Regions from separate parts of the Streptomyces sp. NBC_00376 genome, predicted to be linked through region 2. Evidence: riboswitches for the same ligand, from Rfam matches in the RefSeq annotation. Region 2 holds a riboswitch; each other region holds the start of a gene.
What was found. A riboswitch is a leader RNA that binds a small molecule or an ion and turns the genes downstream of it on or off. The one in region 2 is predicted to bind cobalamin.
Positions count from the first base shown of each region.

Region 1: another riboswitch for cobalamin. It lies ahead of OG842_RS27535 (prenyltransferase/squalene oxidase repeat-containing protein); the one in region 2 lies ahead of cobN (cobaltochelatase subunit CobN).
Region 3: another riboswitch for cobalamin. It lies ahead of OG842_RS13230 (ribonucleoside-diphosphate reductase subunit alpha); the one in region 2 lies ahead of cobN (cobaltochelatase subunit CobN).
Region 4: another riboswitch for cobalamin. It lies ahead of OG842_RS04270 (ABC transporter substrate-binding protein); the one in region 2 lies ahead of cobN (cobaltochelatase subunit CobN).

Region 1 is NZ_CP107960.1:6,096,448-6,101,248, reverse strand. Features, by position in the region: gene OG842_RS27545 (aldehyde dehydrogenase) at 1-186, opposite strand, end outside; gene OG842_RS27540 (MBL fold metallo-hydrolase) at 467-1,507, shown strand; cobalamin riboswitch at 1,718-1,855, shown strand; gene OG842_RS27535 (prenyltransferase/squalene oxidase repeat-containing protein) at 1,970-3,244, shown strand; gene OG842_RS27530 (SCO2322 family protein) at 3,241-3,927, shown strand; gene OG842_RS27525 (energy-coupling factor transporter transmembrane component T) at 3,924-4,801, shown strand, end outside.
Region 2 is NZ_CP107960.1:739,718-744,518, forward strand. Features, by position in the region: gene cobN (cobaltochelatase subunit CobN) at 1-2,154, opposite strand, end outside; cobalamin riboswitch at 2,226-2,374, opposite strand; gene cobG (precorrin-3B synthase) at 2,421-3,740, shown strand; gene OG842_RS03495 (precorrin-8X methylmutase) at 3,815-4,441, shown strand; gene OG842_RS03500 (precorrin-2 C(20)-methyltransferase) at 4,444-4,801, shown strand, end outside.
Region 3 is NZ_CP107960.1:2,992,800-2,997,600, forward strand. Features, by position in the region: gene OG842_RS13215 (GntR family transcriptional regulator) at 28-792, shown strand; gene OG842_RS13220 (DUF3311 domain-containing protein) at 1,018-1,272, shown strand; gene mctP (monocarboxylate uptake permease MctP) at 1,269-2,903, shown strand; cobalamin riboswitch at 3,072-3,199, shown strand; gene OG842_RS13230 (ribonucleoside-diphosphate reductase subunit alpha) at 3,342-4,801, shown strand, end outside.
Region 4 is NZ_CP107960.1:904,215-909,015, reverse strand. Features, by position in the region: gene OG842_RS04280 (ABC transporter ATP-binding protein) at 1-613, opposite strand, end outside; gene OG842_RS04275 (FecCD family ABC transporter permease) at 610-1,665, opposite strand; gene OG842_RS04270 (ABC transporter substrate-binding protein) at 1,662-2,642, opposite strand; adenosylcobalamin (AdoCbl) riboswitch at 2,663-2,799, opposite strand; gene OG842_RS04260 (VOC family protein) at 3,455-3,802, shown strand; gene gndA (NADP-dependent phosphogluconate dehydrogenase) at 4,042-4,801, opposite strand, start outside.

The DNA of each region.
Region 1 (4,801 bases), 5.4 Mb from region 2:
GGGCCCCTCGTCGAACGCCCGCCGCCCGGCGGCGACGGCCGCGTCCACGTCCGCCTCACACGCATGCGGCACCCGGCCGATGACCTGCTCGGTGTGGGGCGAGACGACCTCGATGGTGTCCCGGCCCAGCGGATCGACCAGCTCCCCGCCGATGAACAGTTTTCCGTGTTCGACAAGCTCGGTCATGACTGCTGCCTCCCGCGGCGCGGTGCGTTGCCCGAATCGGCGTCCGGTCCGGATCGGCATCCGACTCGGTATCCGACCGGGTGCCCGACCCAGGATCTGACTCTGTGTCAGAACTGATACCAGTTCCAGTTCCAGGTGTCCACGTCCGTGACAGCACCCCGAACGAGATGGTCGACCGGGGCTACTACTGGAACAAGTTCTCGTTACAGTGGGCCCGACGCACCCACACGCGGGCGCGACGGATCGCAGCAGCACGTCGCCGAGAGAGATGGGGACCTCCATGACGCAGGTGACCGACCACGGCGGGGGCGTGCACAGCATCAAGGTGCCCATCCCGGACAATCCGCTGGGCCACACCCTCGTGCACGTCCTGGACACCGATCGGGGACCGGTCCTGATCGACACCGGATGGGACGATCCCGAGGCCTGGGACACGCTCTGTGCCGGGCTCGCCGCCGTCGGCACAGAGATGGCCGACATCCACGGGGTGGTCATCACCCACCACCACCCCGACCACCACGGGCTCTCCGGGCAGGTGCGCGAGGCCTCCGGGGCCTGGATCGCCATGCATGCGGCGGACACCGCGATCGTGCGCCGTACCCGGGAGTCCGAACCCGGCAGGTGGCTGACTTATCTCGCGGCCAAGCTCACCGCGGTCGGAGCGCCCGAGGAGCATCTCGCGCCGTTGCGGGCCGCCGCGGCCGACGGGGGCCGGATGCGGACGCTGCCGGGGTTGCGGGCCGCGCTCCCGGACCGCGAGATCGTCCCCGGTGAGCTGCTCGATCTGGCGGGGCGCAGGCTGCGGGCGATCTGGACGCCGGGGCACACGCCGGGGCATGTGTGCCTGCACCTGGAGGAGGAGCACCCGGGCAATCTGCCGGGCCGGGGGCGGCTCTTCTCGGGGGATCACCTGCTGCCGGGGATCAGTCCGCACATCGGGCTGTACGAGGACCCGGACGATGCCACGGCCACCGACCCCCTCGGCGACTACCTCGACTCGCTGGAGCGGATCGGCCGGCTCGGGGCCGCCGAGGTGCTGCCCGCCCACCAATACGCCTTCACCGATGCGGCGGGGCGGGTACGGGAGCTCCTCGGGCATCACGAGGAGCGGCTGACCGGGCTGCTCGGGCTGCTGGCGGAGCCGCTGACACCGTGGGAGCTGGCCGAGCGGATGGAGTGGAACCGGCCCTGGGAGCAGATCCCGCACGGCTCCCGGAACATCGCCGTCTCGGAGGCGGAGGCGCATCTGCGGCGGCTGGTGAAGCTCGGGCGCGCGGAGGCGGTGCCGGGGGCCGATCCGGTGGCGTACATCGCGGTGTGAGGCGTGGCGGTCCGGTGGCGTGCGGCGCGGTGTGAGCGGTGGCGGTCCGGTGGCGTGCGGCACGGTGTGAGGCGTGGCGGTCCGGTGGGGTGCGGCGCGGTGTGACCGTCGCGTGCCTCGCGGTGCGAGCGCGACCTGCGGTGCGGAGCGGAACGGAGTGATGTACGTCTCGGTGTGATCAGGGGGCGCTCCTCCCGGCCCGGCCCCCGCCCGGACCCGCCCGGTACAGTGTGCGGGTCGTCATCATGCCCGTTCAGGGGGAAGCCGGTGCGAATCCGGCACTGACCACGCAGCCGTGAACCGTCTTCGCAGGCGGTGAGTCGGAATGCCCTGTCCGCGGTCGTGACCGGCTCGGACCACCGGATCCCCCGGTGGTCGGCACCGTCGAGGTATACGGAGCCGGAGCCTGGTGCCTGAGCGTGCCTGTGCCCGGTTCACCCCGCAGGAGAGGCCCCGCCCGCCATGACCGTACGTCGCAGCGCAGCAACGCTCGCCGCCACCGCCGCCGTGCTCTGCGCGGCCGCTGCGCCGGTCGCGGTGGCAGCGCCGTCCCCGTCGCCCTCGCCGTCCGTCGCGCTGCCTTCCGGGCTGTACGGCACGGCGGACCCCACCTACGACGGCGTGTGGCGGCAGTCGATGGCCTTCCTCGCCCAGCGGCTCGAAGGGGTCACCCCGGCCGCGAAGTCGGTGGACTGGCTGATCTCCCAGCAGTGCGCCGACGGTTCCTACGCCGCGTTCCGGCCCGATGCCGCCAAGCCGTGCGACGCGAAGACCGTGCGGGACACCAATGCCACCGCGGCCGCCACCCAGGCCCTGGTCGAGGTGGGCGGGCACCGCGAGACCGTGAACAACTCGGTGCGCTGGCTGAAGTCCGTGCAGAACGAGGACGGCGGCTGGGGCTACACCGCGGGCGCGCCCACTGACGCCAACTCCACCTCCCTGGTGATCGGCGCCCTCGCCCGCCAGGGGCAGCGGCTCGCGGACATCACGACGCCCGGCGGCAAGACCCCCTACGACCCGCTGCTCGCGCTCGCGATCCCGTGCGGCGGGAAGGACGGCGGTGCCTTCGCGTACCAGGCCGACAAGAAGGGCGGGCTCGCCGCCAACGCGGACGCCACCGCGGCCGCCGTGCTCGGCACGATGGGCAAGGCGATGGCGGTCGGGAACAACGCCGCAGGCAAGGCGCCCAGTTGCCGGCCCGGTCCCGGGCTCACGCCCGAGCAGGCCGCCCAGAACGGCGCCCACTACCTCACCGGTGCCCTCGCCGGCAGCGGCCACCTGAACCAGGCGCCGATGCCCGGTGCCACCGACACCACCCCGCAGCCCGACTTCGGCAACACCGCGGACGCGGTCGTCGCGCTCTCCGCGGCCGGCCACCAGGACAAGGCGGCCGGGGCCATCTCCTGGCTGAAGAAGAACTCCGCGGACTGGGCCGCCCGGAGCGGCCCCGCCGCCTACGCCCAGCTGATCCTTGCCGCCCACGCGACCGGCAACAACGCCCGGGACTTCGGCGGCGTCGACCTGGTCGCCCGGCTGAACGCGGCCGGCCCCGAGCCCGCCGCCGTGGTGACGCCCGACCCGTCCGCCGACACCGGGTACGAGCCCACGGAGAAGGACCAGGTCCACAGCGGCGACGACGTGATCGGGGGCGTGTGGTGGTACATCGGCATCGGCCTCGTCCTCGCCGCGATCGCGTTCTTCCTGATCAGCGGTCGCCGGAAGAACAGGCAGCCGTGAGGCGCGCGGGACGGACCACCGCGCTGCTGGTGGTCCTGGGCGCCGTCCTGGCCGTGCTCGGCGCGGGACCGGCCCAGGCGGCCGGCTACCGGTACTGGTCGTTCTGGGAGAGCTCCGGCTCCGACTGGACGTACGCCACCCAGGGCCCGTCCCTGGTGCGGCCGGACGACGGGGCGGTGCAGGGCTTCCGGTTCTCGGTCAGCGAGGACTCCCAGGACTCGGCGAAGCCTCGCCGCGCCCCCGACTTCGCGAAGATCTGCGCGGTCACCCCGGCGAAGGACGGCACCAAGCGAATAGCGCTCGTCATCGACCCGGGCACGGCCGCGGACGCCCCGGCCGGTGAGACTCCGCCCGCGCCGCGTACCGCGTGTGCGCGGGTCGCCCCGGACGCGAGCGCCGCGGAGGCGCTCGCCTCGGTGGCGAAGCCGCTGCGCTACAGCAGCGACGCGATGCTCTGCGCCATCACCGGCTACCCGGGCTCCGGCTGCGGCGAACAGGTCTCCGGCGACGGGCAGGGCACGCCTGCCGGATCGGCGTCCGCCTCGGCCACACCGGCCGGGTCCGCCGCGTCCTCCGGCTCCGGCGGCTCCTCCGGCCCGTCCGCCGGGGTGCTCGTCGGTGTCGGTGCCGTACTCCTGCTCGGCATCGCCGCGGTCGTGCAGTCCCGCCGCCGCCGCGGATGACCGCCCAGACCGGCTCCGCCGTCCTGGCGCGCCGGCGTCCGCTGCGCGCCCCCGAAGCGACCCGGAGCAACGCCCTGCCCGCCGGGGCGTGGTGGCTGTGGGCGCTCGGACTCGCCACCGCCGCGTCCCGGACCACCAATCCGCTGCTGCTCGGGCTGCTGATCGCGGTGGCCGGCTATGTGGTCGCCGCACGCCGCACGGACGCGCCGTGGGCCCGTTCGTACGGGGCGTTCATCCGGATCGGGCTGTTCGTGGTCGGTGTGCGGCTCGTCTTCTCCGTCTTCCTCGGTTCGCCGATCCCCGGTACGCACACGGTGTTCACGCTCCCCGAAGTGCCGCTGCCCGACTGGGCGAAGGGGGTCAGGATCGGCGGCCGGGTCACCACCGAGCAGCTGCTCTTCGCGCTGTACGACGGGGCGAAGCTGGCCACGCTGCTGATCTGTATCGGGGCGGCGAACTCGCTCGCCAACCCGGCCCGGCTGCTGAAATCGCTGCCCGGCGCGCTGTACGAGGCGGGGGTCGCCGTCGTCGTCGCGATGACGTTCGCGCCGAACATGGTCGCCGACGTGATGCGGCTGCGCACCGCACGGCGGCTGCGGGGCCGTCCGACCGGCGGCATCAAGGCGGTCCTCCAGATCGGACTGCCGGTCCTGGAGGGCGCGTTGGAGCGGTCGGTCGCGGTGGCCGCGTCGATGGACGCGCGCGGCTACGGGCGCACCGCCCAGGTCCCGCCCGCCGTCCGCCGCACCACGAACGTCCTCACGCTCGGCGGGCTGCTCGGGGTGTGCGCCGGTACGTACGGGCTGCTGGCCGCGCAGGGCGCGGTGTACGGGCTGCCGGTGCTGATCGCCGGGCTCGTCGCCGCCATGGCCGG
Region 2 (4,801 bases):
GTCGGCGGTGACGCGGGTCGCGGCGGACTCGTCGAGCCCGAGGGCCTCGCGCAGGCCGGGCAGGGAGGCGGTGCCGCCCCAGATCTGGCGGGCCCGCAGGATCGCGAGGACGAGGTTGACCCGGTCGGCGCCGGCCGGGGCTCCGCCCAGCACGTGCAGGCCGTCGCGGATCTGGGCGTCCTTGATCTCGCAGAGCCAGCCGTCGAGATGCATGATGAACTCGTCGAAGCCCTCGTCCTCGGGGCGGTCCTCCAGCCCCAGGTCGTGGTCGAGCTTGGCGGCCTGGATCAGGGTCCAGATCTGTGCGCGGATCGCCGGGAGCTTCGCCGGGTCCATCGCCGCGATCTGGGCGTGCTCGTCCAGGAGTTGTTCGAGGCGGGCGATGTCCCCGTAGCTGTCGGCCCGTGCCATCGGCGGTACGAGGTGGTCCACCAGGGTGGCGTGGACGCGCCGCTTGGCCTGCGTCCCCTCGCCCGGGTCGTTGACCAGGAACGGGTAGATCAGCGGCAGGTCGCCGAGGGCGGCGTCGGGGCCGCAGGCGGCGGAGAGGCCGGCGTTCTTGCCGGGCAGCCACTCCAGGTTGCCGTGCTTGCCGAGGTGGATCATGGCGTCGGCGCCGAAGCCGTTGTCGTCGGCGGAGGCGGCGATCCAGCGGTAGGCGGCCAGATAGTGGTGCGAGGGCGGCAGATCGGGGTCGTGGTAGATCGCGATCGGGTTCTCGCCGAAGCCGCGCGGCGGCTGGATGAGGATGAGCAGATTGCCGCGGCGCAGGGCGGCGAGCACGATGTCGCCGTCCGGGTTGCTCGACCGGTCCACGAACATCTCGCCCGGGGCGGGGCCCCAGTGCTGCTCGACGGCTTCGCGGAGCTCGGCCGGGAGGGTCGCGTACCAGCGCCGGTAGTCGGCGGCCGGGATCCGGACCGGGTTGCGGGCCAACTGCTCCTCGGTGAGCCACTCCTGGTCGTGGCCGCCGGCCTCGATCAGGGCCCGGATCAGCTCGTCGCCGTCGCCCGACACGAGGCCGGGGACCTCCTGCGTACCGAAGTCGTATCCCTGGTCGCGGAGTCGGCGCAGCAGGGCGACGGCGCTGGCCGGGGTGTCGAGACCGACGGCGTTGCCGATCCGGGAGTGCTTGGTCGGGTACGCGGACAGCACGAGCGCGATCCGCTTCTCGGCGGCCGGGATGTGGCGCAGCCGGGCGTGGCGCACGGCGATCCCGGCGACGCGGGCGGCGCGCTCGGTGTCGGCGACGTACGCGGGCAGGCCGTCCTCGTCGATCTCCTTGAAGGAGAACGGCACGGTGATCAGGCGGCCGTCGAACTCGGGGACCGCGATCTGGCTGGCGGCGTCGAGCGGGGAGACGCCCTCGTCGTTGTCCTCCCAGTCGGTGCGTGAACCGGTGAGGCAGAGCGCCTGGAGGATGGGGACGTCGAGGCCGCTGAGGACGCCGGCGTCCCAGGACTCGTCGTCGCCGCCCGCCGATGCCTCGGCCGGCCGGGTGCCGCCCGCGGCGAGGACGGTGGTCACGATCGCGTCTGCAGCGCGCAGCGCTTCGATGAGCTCGGGCTCGGGGGTGCGCAGCGAGGCGACGTACAGCGGCAGCGCGCGGGCGCCGGCGTCCTCGACGGCATCGCACAGGGCGTCCACGAACGCGGTGTTGCCGCTCATGTGGTGGGCGCGGTAGTAGAGCACGGCGACGACCGGGCCGTCGGTGCGGCGGGCGGTGCGCTCCAGCGGGCCCCAGGAGGGTGCCGGGGCGGGCGGTGCGAAGCCGTGGCCGGTGAGCAGGACGGTGTCGGAGAGGAAGCGGGCGAGCTGGTCCAGGTTGGCGGGTCCGCCGTGGGCCAGGTAGGCATGGGCCTCGGCGGCGATGCCGATGGGGACGGTGGAGGCGGCCATCAGCTGGGCGTCGGGGGCCTGTTCGCCGGTGAGGACGACGACGGGGCGTCCGGTGGCGAGGACTTGGTCGAGTCCGTCCTGCCAGGCGCGTACGCCGCCGAGGAGGCGGACGACGACCAGGTCGGCGCCGTCGAGGAGCTCGGGCAGGTCCTGGAGCGGGAGCCGGGAGGGGTTGGCGTAGCGGTAGGGGACCGGGCCGTCCGAGGCGCGGGCACTGAGCAGGTCGGTGTCGGACGTCGACAGGAGCAGGATCATGCGGCGTCGGGCCTTCCTCGGGGTGTCCACGCCCCGGGCGGTGTCGGAATGGAGTCTCCCCTGCTCGACGGAGTCGAGGGCCGGGGAAGGGAGTTCCTGACTCGCCCGGCCGGGGCCGGGCTCACAGTGGCGGGACCGTGCCGGAATCGCACCGGACTTCCTCCCCTGTCGCCGTCTGTGGCGACGACGTGCCGGATGGCCCGTCACTAGGCATAGTAAGGGCCGGTCAGCTGATGGAGGCATACGGATCCGGTCGGATGGTCGGTATGCTCGCCGCCATGCCCCCACCTGCCACTTCGCCTTCGCTGCCCGCAGACGCGTCTGCCCGGGGCCGCGGTGACGCCTGTCCCGGCACGCTGCGGCTGCACGGGGCGGACGACGGCGCTCTGGCCCGGGTCCGGTTGCCCGGTGGTCTGCTGACCGCGGTGCAGGCGGATGCGCTGGGGGCGGTGGCGGAGAGCCTGGGCGATGGTGAGTTGCATCTCACTTCGCGCGGCAATGTCCAGTTGCGCGGGCTGGGCGGGGACTGCGGTGGCGAACTGGCCGTCCGGCTGGGCGAAGCGGGGCTGCTGCCCTCCGCCCGCCACGAGCGGATACGCAACATCGTGGCCTCGCCGCTGTCGGGGCTCGACGGCCGGGGGGCGCGGGACGTCGGACCGTGGCTCCGGGCGCTGGACGAGCTGTTGTGCGCGGGCGACCGGACGGCCGGGCTGTCGGGCAGGTTCCTGTTCGTGCTCGACGACGGTCGTGGCGATGTGGACGCGCTGGGCGGCGATGTGACGCTGCTGGCGCAGGACGGCGGCGCGGCGCTGCTGCGGATCGGCACGGACCGGACCGTGGTGCGGATACCCGGCGCGCAGGCGCCGCAGGCCGCCCTCATGGCGGCCGAGGTCTTTCTGGAACGGGCGTCGGGCACCGGTGCCTGGCGCGTGAGGGATCTGCCCGGCGGCGCCGGCCCGCTTCTCGACGAGGTCGTACGGCGGTTGCGGGAGGAGGGCTCCGGCGCCGCCTCCACCGAGGACCGAGACTGCCCGCCGGGCTCGGACGGTCCCGCCCCGGGCGTGGTGACCGGCCCGCACGACGGGGCCGCGCTGTCCGTCGGCATCCCGCTGGGGCGCTTCACCCCGGCGCAGTGGCGGACCCTGACGGAGACGGCCCGGCACGGTGGGCGTGGCGAATTGCGGCTGACACCGTGGCGCGGGGTCGTCGTACCGGGGGTGGAGCGGCGGCGGGCGTCTGGGCTGCTGGACGATCTGGGGGCCACCGGCCTCGTCGTCGGGCCCGACTCCCCCTGGACCGGGGTCGGTGCCTGTATCGGCCGGCCCGGCTGCGCGAAGTCGCTGGCCGATGTGCGGGGCCGGGCGGCGGCCGTGGTGGGGCCCGTGGGCCTGCTGCCGGTGTACTGGTCCGGTTGCGAACGCCGGTGCGGCCATCCCCGCGGCGAGTGGGTCGACGTCGTCGCCACCCCCGACGGGCACCGGATCTCCCTCGTACGGGGCGAGGAGCGGGGTGCCCCCGTGAACGTCCCCGACCGCCCCGGCGTGCTCGCCGCGGCGGTGGCCGCGGCCCGCGGTACGCGCGGCTGATCCCGTACGCCCGACTCACCCTGTACCCGACTGCACCCGACCGTTGCACGCCCGAGGAAGAGAGCGAAAGCACTGTGCACCAGTACGAGAAGGACGGACCGGCGATCTACCGCCAGTCCTTCGCCACGATCCGTGCCGAGGCGGACCTCGCGGGGCTGCCCGCCGATGTGAGCCAGGTCGCGGTCCGCATGATCCACGCCTGCGGGATGGTCGACCTCGTCCGCGATCTCGCTTTCACCCCGGACGCGGTCGCCCGCGCCCGTGCCGCGCTGCGGGCCGGCGCACCCATCCTGTGCGATGTGGCGATGGTCGCCAGCGGTGTGACCCGCAAGCGGCTGCCCGCGGACAACGAAGTGGTGTGCACCCTCTCCGACCCGTCGGTGCCCGGCCTGGCGAAGGAACTGGGCACCACCCGCAGCGCCGCCGCCCTGGAGCTGTGGCGGGACCGGCTGGAGGGTGCGGTCGTGGCTGTCGGGAACGCGCCGACCGCCCTGTTCCGGCTGCTGGAGATGATCGAGGAGGGCGCGCCCCGCCCCGCCGCCGTCATCGGTGTGCCGGTCGGCTTCATCGGTGCCGCCGAGTCCAAGGACGCCCTGGCGGCGCACCCGTCCGGGCTGGAGCATCTGATCGTACGGGGCCGTCGCGGCGGCAGCGCCATCGCTGCCGCCGCCCTCAACGCGATCGCCAGCGAGGAAGAGTAGACGTGAGCGAGCAGAAGACGGGCCGGCTGTACGGGGTCGGGCTCGGCCCCGGTGATCCGGCTCTGATGACCGTACGCGCGGTTGAGATCATCGCCGAGGCCGATGTGATCGCCTATCACAGCGCCCGGCACGGGCGGTCCATCGCCCGGTCCATCGCGGCGAAGCACATCCGTGCCGACCATGTCGAGGAGCCGCTGGTCTACCCCGTCACGACGGAGACCACGGACCACCCGGGCGGCTACCGGGGGGCGATGGAGGAGTTCTACGCCGAGGCGGCGGCCTGTCTGGCGGCGCACCTCGACGCCGGGCGGACGGTCGCCGTGCTGGCCGAGGGCGACCCGCTCTTCTACGGCTCGTACA
Region 3 (4,801 bases), 2.3 Mb from region 2:
GCAACGCAAGCGCCGGGAGGGCGGACCATGGGTGCCGACGGGGGCAGTACGGAGAACGAGACGGGCGCGGCCACACGGACGGCACGCGTCCCGAAGTACTACCGGCTGAAGCGACATCTGCTCGACATGACGGACACCATGCCGCCGGGCACCCCCGTGCCGCCGGAGCGGACCCTGGCCGCCGAGTTCGACACCTCGCGCACCACGGTGCGCCAGGCGCTCCAGGAACTGGTCGTCGAGGGCCGGCTGGAGCGCATCCAGGGCAAGGGCACCTTCGTGGCCAAGCCGAAGGTCTCGCAGGCCCTGCAACTCACCTCGTACACCGAGGACATGCGCGCCCAGGGCCTGGAGCCGACCTCCCAGCTGCTGGACATCGGCTACGTGACGGCCGACGACACCCTGGCGGGGCTGCTCGACATCAGCGCGGGCGGCCGGGTGCTGCGGATCGAGCGGCTGCGGCTCGCCAGCGGTGAGCCGATGGCGATCGAGACCACCCACCTTTCGGCCAAACGCTTCCCGGCGCTGCGCCGTTCGCTGGTGAAGTACACCTCCCTCTACACCGCGCTGGCAGAGGTGTACGACGTACGGCTGGCCGAGGCCGAGGAGACCATCGAGACCTCGCTGGCCACCCCGCGCGAGGCCGGGCTGCTCGGTACGGACGTGGGCCTGCCGATGCTGATGCTCTCCCGGCACTCGCTCGACGGACAGGGCGAACCGGTGGAGTGGGTGCGTTCGGTCTACCGCGGCGACCGGTACAAGTTCGTGGCGCGCCTGAAGCGGCCCACGGACTGAGTCCGCGCCATCGTTCGGCCCCCGTGGAACGCATCACTCCGCGGGGGCCTTTCGCGCACCCCGGTCCGGACCAAACGTCGTACATTTGGCCGTATTTCGAGCATGAACACCCACTCGGCCGACCGTTGCCGGACCGCAATGCGGACGGGGGGTGACGGTGACCGGAAGCCTCCCCTAGATTTCCTGCGCATTACAAGGTGCTCAGCGAGGGGACGGAGTCGCCACATGCCAGCAGAACCAGAAGGAAAACCACCCACCGTCACACCGGTACGGGTGGTCATCGCCCTCTGTCTCGTCGCGCCGTTCGTGGCGATGCTCTGGGTGAGTTCGTACGCGAAGGTGGACCCCACCTTCATCGGTATTCCGTTCTTCTACTGGTACCAGATGCTCTGGGTGCTGATCTCCACCGCGCTCACGATGATCGCGTACAAGCTGTGGCAGCGTGACCAGCGCGCCCGCAAGGGGGGTGCGTCGGCATGAAGGACGGCGTGAACGGCGTCGCGCTCGGCGTCTTCATCTTCTTCTTCGTGGCCGTCACGGTCATGGGCTTCCTGGCGGCACGGTGGCGCAAGGCCGAGAACGAGGCCAGCCTCGACGAATGGGGCCTGGGCGGGCGTTCCTTCGGCACCTGGGTCACCTGGTTCCTGCTCGGCGGCGACCTGTACACCGCGTACACCTTCGTCGCCGTACCCGCGGCGATCTACGCGGCGGGCGCGGCGGGCTTCTTCGCCGTGCCGTACACGATCCTCGTGTACCCGCTGATCTTCACCTTCCTGCCGCGGCTGTGGTCGGTATCGCACAAGCACGGGTACGTCACCACCTCGGACTTCGTCCGCGGGCGGTTCGGCTCGAAGGGCCTCTCGCTGGCGGTCGCCGTCACCGGCATCCTCGCCACGATGCCGTACATCGCGCTCCAACTGGTCGGCATCCAGGCGGTGCTGGACGTGATGGGCGTCGGCGGCGGCGAGAACACCCACTGGTTCATCAAGGACCTGCCGCTGCTGATCGCGTTCGCGGTGCTCGCCGCGTACACCTACTCGTCCGGGCTGCGGGCACCCGCGCTGATCGCCTTCGTCAAGGACGGGCTGATCTACCTGGTCATCGCGGTGGCGATCATCTACATCCCGATCAAGCTCGGCGGCTTCGACGACATCTTCGCCAAGGCGGGCGAGGCGTTCTCGCAGACCAACCCGGCCACCGGCAAACCGCGCGGCGCGCTCGCGCCGGGCGAGGCGGGCCAATGGGGTTACGCCACCCTGGCGCTGGGCTCGGCGCTGGCGCTGTTCATGTATCCGCACTCGATCACGGCGACGCTCTCCAGCCGCAGCCGCAACGTGATCCGGCGCAACACCACGATCCTGCCGCTGTACTCGCTGATGCTGGGCCTGCTGGCGCTGCTCGGCTTCATGGCCATCGCCGCCGGGATCAAGGTGGACAACGGGCAGTTGGCCATCCCGCAGCTGTTCGAGAACATGTTCCCGGACTGGTTCGCGGGCGTCGCGTTCGCCGCCATCGGCATCGGCGCGCTGGTGCCCGCCGCGATCATGTCGATCGCCGCGGCCAACCTGTTCACCCGCAACATCTACAAGGACTTCCTGAAGCCGGACGCGACCCCGGAGCAGGAGACCAAGGTCTCCAAGCTGGTGTCGCTGCTGGTCAAGGTCGGCGCACTCGCCTTCGTCCTCACCATGGACAAGACGGTCGCGATCAACTTCCAGCTGCTCGGCGGCATCTGGATCCTCCAGACGATGCCCGCCCTGGTCGGCGGCCTGTTCACCCGCTGGTTCCACCGCTGGGCGCTGCTCGCCGGCTGGGCGGTCGGCATGGTGTACGGGACGGTGGCCGCGTACGGGGTCGCCTCGCCGACGCAGAAGCACTTCGGCGGCTCGTCCAAGGAGATCCCCGGAATCGGCGAGATCGGCTACATCGGCCTCACCGCGTTCGTGCTGAACGTGGTGGTGACGGTGGTGCTCACCTTCGTCCTGAACGCCGTGAAGGCACCTGCCGGGATCGACGAGACCTCCCCGGCCGACTACACCGCCGACGCGGGCGACCCGGGCGTCGAGGCGGAACTCCCGCCAGCCACGGCGGGCGCTCCGGGCGGCCACTGACGACCGCGCCCCACGGCCTGCGGACGGCCCGTCGAGCCCCTTTCCCGAAGGGGTGCGACGGGCCGTCCGCCGTCTGCCCGAAAGGGCCGCAGAACGCGTCCTGTGGTCCCGGCATTTGCCGACCGACACAACATGTGGGGGCTGCCTCTTCGGGCAGCCCCCACATGTATGCTCGTCCTCGCTGTCGCCGCAGGGGAATCCGGTGCGAATCCGGAACTGTCCCGCAACGGTGTATTCAGTGCGCTTTTGTGCACCCCCGAGTCAGTCCGATGACCTGCCGGCAGCGCATCCGGCTCGACCGAACCGGATGCCCAGACGTCCGGGCCTCGCGGTTGGGCCGGTGGACGCCGTGCGAAGTGCTGCCCTGTTCCGGGTCTGCGCGCCCGCAGGGCTGCCCCGATCCCCGCCGGCCCCGAGCCGAGCGAGGGAGAGCACCACGTGACCATCGCGCCAGCCGATCCGGCAGTCGCCGCGTCCGCAGCAGCCGAGTCCGAGGCCGCCGCACAGGACGGACCGGGAACCGCACTGCTGCGGACCCTGACCGAACTGACCGCCGATCTGCCCGACACCGACCCCGGCCGGGTCGCCGCCGCCGCGCTGCGCGGCCGCAGCGCCCGCGCCGACGAGGCCGAGCTGCGGTCGCTGGCCACCGAGGCCGCCGCGGGGCTGATCTCCGAGGACCCCTCCTACTCCCGGCTCGCCGCCCGGCTGCTGACCCTCGCCATCGCGGACGAGGCGGCCGGCCAGGGCGCGGTCTCCTTCTCCGCCTCGGTCGCCGTCGGCCACCGCGAGGGCCTGATCGCGGACCGGACCGCCGAGTTCGTCGCCCGTCACGCGGCCGCCCTCGACGCGCTGGTGGAGCGTTCGCTGGCCGACGGAGCGGACGACCGCTTCGGCTACTTCGGGCTGCGGACCCTGCACAGCCGCTATCTGCTGCGCCACCCGCACACCCGCCAGGTCGTCGAGACGCCCCAGCACTTCATGCTGCGGGTCGCGGCCGGGCTGGCCGAGGACGATTCGCAGCGCGCCGTGGACGAAGTGGCGGCGCTGTACGGGCTGATGAGCCGGCTCGACTACCTGCCCTCCTCCCCCACGCTCTTCAACTCCGGCACCCGGCACCCGCAGATGTCCTCCTGCTATCTGCTGGACTCCCCGCTGGACGAGCTCGACTCGATCTACGACCGCTACCACCAGGTGGCCCGGCTCTCGAAGCACGCGGGCGGCATCGGTCTGTCGTACTCCCGCATCCGCTCCCGCGGTTCGCTGATCCGGGGCACCAACGGGCACTCCAACGGCATCGTGCCGTTCCTGAAGACGCTCGACGCCTCCGTCGCCGCGGTCAACCAGGGGGGCCGCCGCAAGGGCGCCGCCGCCGTCTACCTGGAGACCTGGCACGCGGACATCGAGGAGTTCCTGGAGCTGCGCGACAACACCGGTGAGGACCAGCGGCGTACGCACAACCTCAACCTGGCGCACTGGATCCCGGACGAGTTCATGCGCCGGGTCGACGCGGACGGCGACTGGTCGCTGTTCTCGCCCGCCGACGTGCCCGGCCTGGTCGACCTGTGGGGCGACGAGTTCGACGCCGCGTACCGGGCCGCCGAGGCCCAGGGCCTGGCCCGCAGGACGATCCCGGCCCGTGAGCTGTACGGCCGGATGATGCGCACCCTCGCCCAGACCGGCCAGGGCTGGATGACGTTCAAGGACGCCTCCAACCGGACCGCGAACCAGACCGCCGAGCCGGGCACCGTCGTCCACTCGTCGAACCTGTGCACCGAGATCCTCGAAGTCACCGACGACGGCGAGACGGCGGTCTGCAACCTGGGCTCGGTCAACCTCGGCGCGTTCGTCGCCGACGGTGGCATCGACTGGGAGCGGCTGGACGCCACCGTCCGCAC
Region 4 (4,801 bases), 160 kb from region 2:
CCAGGTTGAGGTCGTGCAGCACCAGCAGATTGGTGGTGCCCAGGGTCCTCACCAGGCCGAGGATCTCCAGCTGATAGCGGATGTCCAGATGGTTCGTGGGTTCGTCGAGCGCCAGCAGCCCCGGTTCCTGGACCAGGGCGCGGGCGATCAGGGCCCGTTGCCGTTCCCCGCCGGACAGTTCTTCGAACCGTCGGTCGGCCAGGGGCGCCGCGCCGACGCGCTGGAGCGACTGGTCTATGCGGCGGGCGTCGTCGGCGTCGTCCTGCTCCCAGAACCGTTTGTGCGGGCTTCGGCCCATCGCCACGATCTGGCGCACGGTCAGGCCGAAGGTGCCGGGGCTGTCCTGCGGTACGACGGCGACGCGGCGGGCCCGTTCCTTCACACCGAGGGTTGCGGCGTCCGCTCCGTCCAGCAGGACCCGACCCGTTGCGGGTCGCAGGGCGCCGTACACACAGCGCAGGAAGGTGGTCTTGCCGCTGCCGTTCGGCCCGACCAGGCCGACGGTCTCGCCGGGGGCGGCGTCCAGCGTGACCGCGTCGAGCAGGGTACGGCCGGCCACCTTGTAGCCGATCCCGTCGGCGGCGAGCGCCGTCGGGGACGATGCCGGGCTCATCCGGTGATCCCTTCGGTACGGCTGGAGCGGCGCAGCAGCCAGAGGAAGAACGGGCCGCCCACCAGGGCGGTGACCACCCCGGCGGGGATCTCCCGGGGAGCCGCCACCGTCCGCGCCAGCAGATCGGCCAGCAGCAGGAAGACCGCCCCGCCGAGCGCGGTCACCGGCAGCAGCCTGCGGTGAGACGCGCCGACGATCAACCGAGCGGCATGCGGGACCATCAGGCCGACGAAGCCGATTGCCCCGCTGTAGGCGACCAGCACCCCGATGATCAGCGACACCAGCACGAAGACCCCGCCCCGGAAACGGCCGGGGTCCAGGCCGAGGCTGCGGGCCCCTTCCTCCCCGGTAAGCAGCAGATCCAGCGGACGGGCCAGGCTGATCAGGAGCACGGCCCCGATGCACAGGACCACTGCGGGCAGGGCCAGTTGGTCCCATCGGGCGCCGCCCAGGCCGCCCAGGGTCCAGAACATGATCTCCCGCACATGCTCGGCCCGGGAGGACAGCACCAGGATCAGGCTGGTGAAAGCGGACAGCACGTACTGGATCGCCACCCCGGCCAGGATCAGCCGGCCCGTCGTCATGGTGCCGCCGCGCCGGGCCATCGCGTAGACGGCGACCAGCGCGGTCATGGATCCGGCGAACGCTGCGAGGGGCAGTGCCACGTCGGTGGCCACCCCGGCGCCGACCCCCAGCACGACCACCACGGCGGCGCCCGCCGACGCCCCGGACGAGGCGCCCAGCAGAAACGGATCGGCCAACGGGTTGCGCACCAACGCCTGGAGCACCGCGCCCGACAGCGCCAGACCGGCACCGACGACGGCCCCGAGCAGCACCCTGGGCAGCCGTACCTCCCACACGATCGTCGGGAACGCACCGGAGCGTTCACCGCCCAGGACCGTACTCAATACCTCGCCCGGCGGAATCCGTACCGGGCCGAGCACCAGACCGGCCACCGCCGCCGCGAGCAGCAGCACCGTGAGGGCGCCGATCACGACGGGGGTCGAGCGGAGGACGGACTTCGGGCCGGGGCGGGCGGACCCCGCGCTCACGGAGTGCCGGGGTGCAGCTGCCCGGCCAGGTCCTGTACGGCGTCGGCGACCCGGACACCGAGCACGGCCGAGGACAGCGGGAGTACCGCGAACTTCTTGTTCTTGATCGCCGGCACGTCCGCGAGTGCCGGGTCGTTCAGCAGCCGCTTCTTCTTGGCCTCGACCGTGGTGCCTCCGTAGTCGTAGATCACGGCCACCTCGGGCTTGCGCTTGATGACCTGCTCCCAGGACACGTCGCCGAAGGTGGCGTCGAGGTCCGCGAAGACGTTCCGGCCCCCGGCGAGCCGGACGATCTCATTGCCGATGCCCTTGCCGCCCGCCGTGAACGCGGAGCTGTCGCCGGAGTCGTACACGAACACCGAGGGATGTGCGGAGCCCTTGAGTTCTGTTTCGACCGTCGTGATCTTCTGTCGTTCCTCGGCGATCAGCTTCTTGCCGCGCTCCGGTACGCCGAAGGTCCTGGCGACTTCGGTGATCTCGGTGGCGAGCTGGTCGATGCCGACCTTGCCCTTGGTGCAGTTCTCGATGTTCAGCCGGGTGTTGATGCCGTCCTTCTGGAGACCCGCCCGGTCCTGGCCCTTGGTCTTGTCGAAGGCGCTGCTGTACCCGCCGTAGACGAAGTCGGGGTTGGCGCCGAGCAGCACCTCCTTGGAGGGGTACTCCTTCGCGAGCACCTTGGTCTTGTCGTACGCGGACCGGTACTCCGGCAGGATGCTGTCGTCCAGGTAGGCGGTCCCGGCCAGCCGGTCCTGGAGCCCGAGGGCCAGCATGATCTCGGTGACGTGCTGGTTCATGGTGACGACCCGCTTCGGCGGGGCGTCGAAGGTCGTCTTCGTACCGCAATTGGTGACGGTGTAGGGGAAACCGTCGGCGACCGGTGCGGCCTCTGCCTTGGCTTCGCCGCCGGTGCCGCAGCCGGTGAGAGGCAGCAGAAGCAGGGGTATGAGCGCGAGGGGTACACGGCGTATCGGGGGCATGACCGAGCCTTTCCGGGGGATGTCCTCGTCCCCTGGGTCGTACGAGAAGGCGGCGCGGTCAGTATCTGGCTTCCGGGCTGTTGCAGCCCGGTCACAGTGGCGGGACCGTACCGGATTCACACCGGTTTCCTGACGCGCGTCGCCTGAGTTTTCGGAGCTCATTCTGTCAGACCGCGTATTCCGCAGGTCATGCCCATTGCGCTGTCGGCCTTGGGCGGCCCCGGACACCGACATCCGCGACGACGATCGGCACTGCGGACGGGTTCCGCCCGGACCGGCGGGCTCGCCCGCCCCTGAAGGGCGCCATCCTTACCTACTGGACGTGGGACAGACACGGCTCGCCACGGAAAGTTCGTCGAGGCCCGGCCGGTTCTGGACATCGAGCACGTGGGTGCAGAGGTTTTCAGGCCGTTGCCGTGAGGCCCGGACACCGCCGCTGGAGGACTGAGAGGTACCGCTCTACCGGTTTCTGGACGCCTACTCCCCCGCTGACGCAGAAGAGGACGGTGGTCGCGCCATCGCCCGCAGCGGTTGTTGTCTGTCGGCAGAAGCGGCTCCAGACGTCGCCACTCCGCCTCTGTCAGATCTCCCCGACCAGTCATACGAGAGCCAACGAATCAGTGGGCGGCATGGGTGCGCGGTCAGCAGCTGCGATGCCACCACGCCAACTCCGGTTCTGCCATCAGCTCGTGATGCGTTCGACCGAGGAGCACCGCGTCTCAAGCGTGTTGCGAAAGTGTGTGCGGCGGCGGACGTGGCGTAGTACTTCTGGGGAGACACAGAGACACGTTTGTTCTCACTTGGAGTCGTCGATGGCCGTTCGCCGTGTTGTGCCCAACATTCAGTCGGAGGCCGCGCAGGAGAGCCGGGAGTTCTATGGCCTGCTGGGCTTCGAAGAGGTCATGAACCACGGCTGGATCATGACGCTCGCCTCCGCGTCCGCCCCGGCAGCGCAGATCAGCGTCATGACCAGTGACAAGACCGCGCCCGTCACCCCCGACATGAGTGTCGAGGTGGACGACGTGGATGCGGCTCATGCGGTCATGCGGGACAGCGGCGCGGAGATCGTGCACCCCTTGCAGGATGAGGAGTGGGGCGTGCGGCGGTTCTTCGTCCGCGACCCCAGCGGAAGGGTGGTCAACGTGCTGGGCCACCGCTGAAGGCCTCCGCACCTTGGGCGAAAGCGCAGGTCGCAGCCAGTCGTTGGTGGCCGCGATAAGGACGGTGGCCTCATAGCGGACCGCGAGTTTGTCGTATCTCGTGGCCACGGCCCGGTGGCGCTTGAGGCGGTTGATGCCGCACTCGACCGCGTGCCGAGCCCGGTAACCGATCTTGTCGAACTTCGGTGGGCGGCCGCCTCGTGAGCCGCGCTTCTTGCGGTCAGCTTTGCGGGTGTTGGTCAGCTTTCGACTTCGGTTTTGTCGCCGCCCCAGAGGGTGTGGAAGGCGCCGTTGCGGTCGATGCGGTGGTAGGTGTGTGCGCCGAAGTAGTCGCGCTGGCCTTGAGTGAGGGCGGCGGGGAGGCGCTCGGCGCGCAGGGAGTCGTAGTAGGCGAGGGTGGCGGCGAAGGCGGGGGTGGGGACGCCCTGGGCAGTGGCGGTGGCGATCACGGTGCGCCAGTCGTTCTGTGCGGCGGCGATTTCCTCGGCGAAGCTCTTGTCCGAGAGGAGGCTTGCCATCTGAGGCTGGGTTTCGTAGGCGCTGGTGATCCTGTCGAGAAACGCGGCCCGGATGATGCATCCGCCGCGCCAGATCGCGGCGACCTTCCCGAGGTTGATGTCCCAATCGTATTGCTCGCTGCCGGCCGCGATCTCGTGGAAGCCCTGGGTATAGGCGACGATCTTCGAGGCATACAGTGCCTGCTCGACCTGGTCGGCGAATGCCGCCGCCTTGTCCTCACCGAGCTTGCGGGCGGTCGGTCCTGCGAGGTGGCGTGAGGCATCACGGAGGGCGGCGTGGCCGGAGACGGAGCGGGCGAAGACGGCCTCGGCGATGCCGGAGACAGGAACACCCAGATCGAGGGCGACCTGTACTGTCCAACGACCGGTGCCCTTCTGCTCCGCCTGGTCGAGCACAACATCCACGAAGGGCTTACCGGTCGCCGCATCGACATGTGAGAGCACTTCTGCGGTGATCTCGATGAGGTAGGAGTCCAGGCGC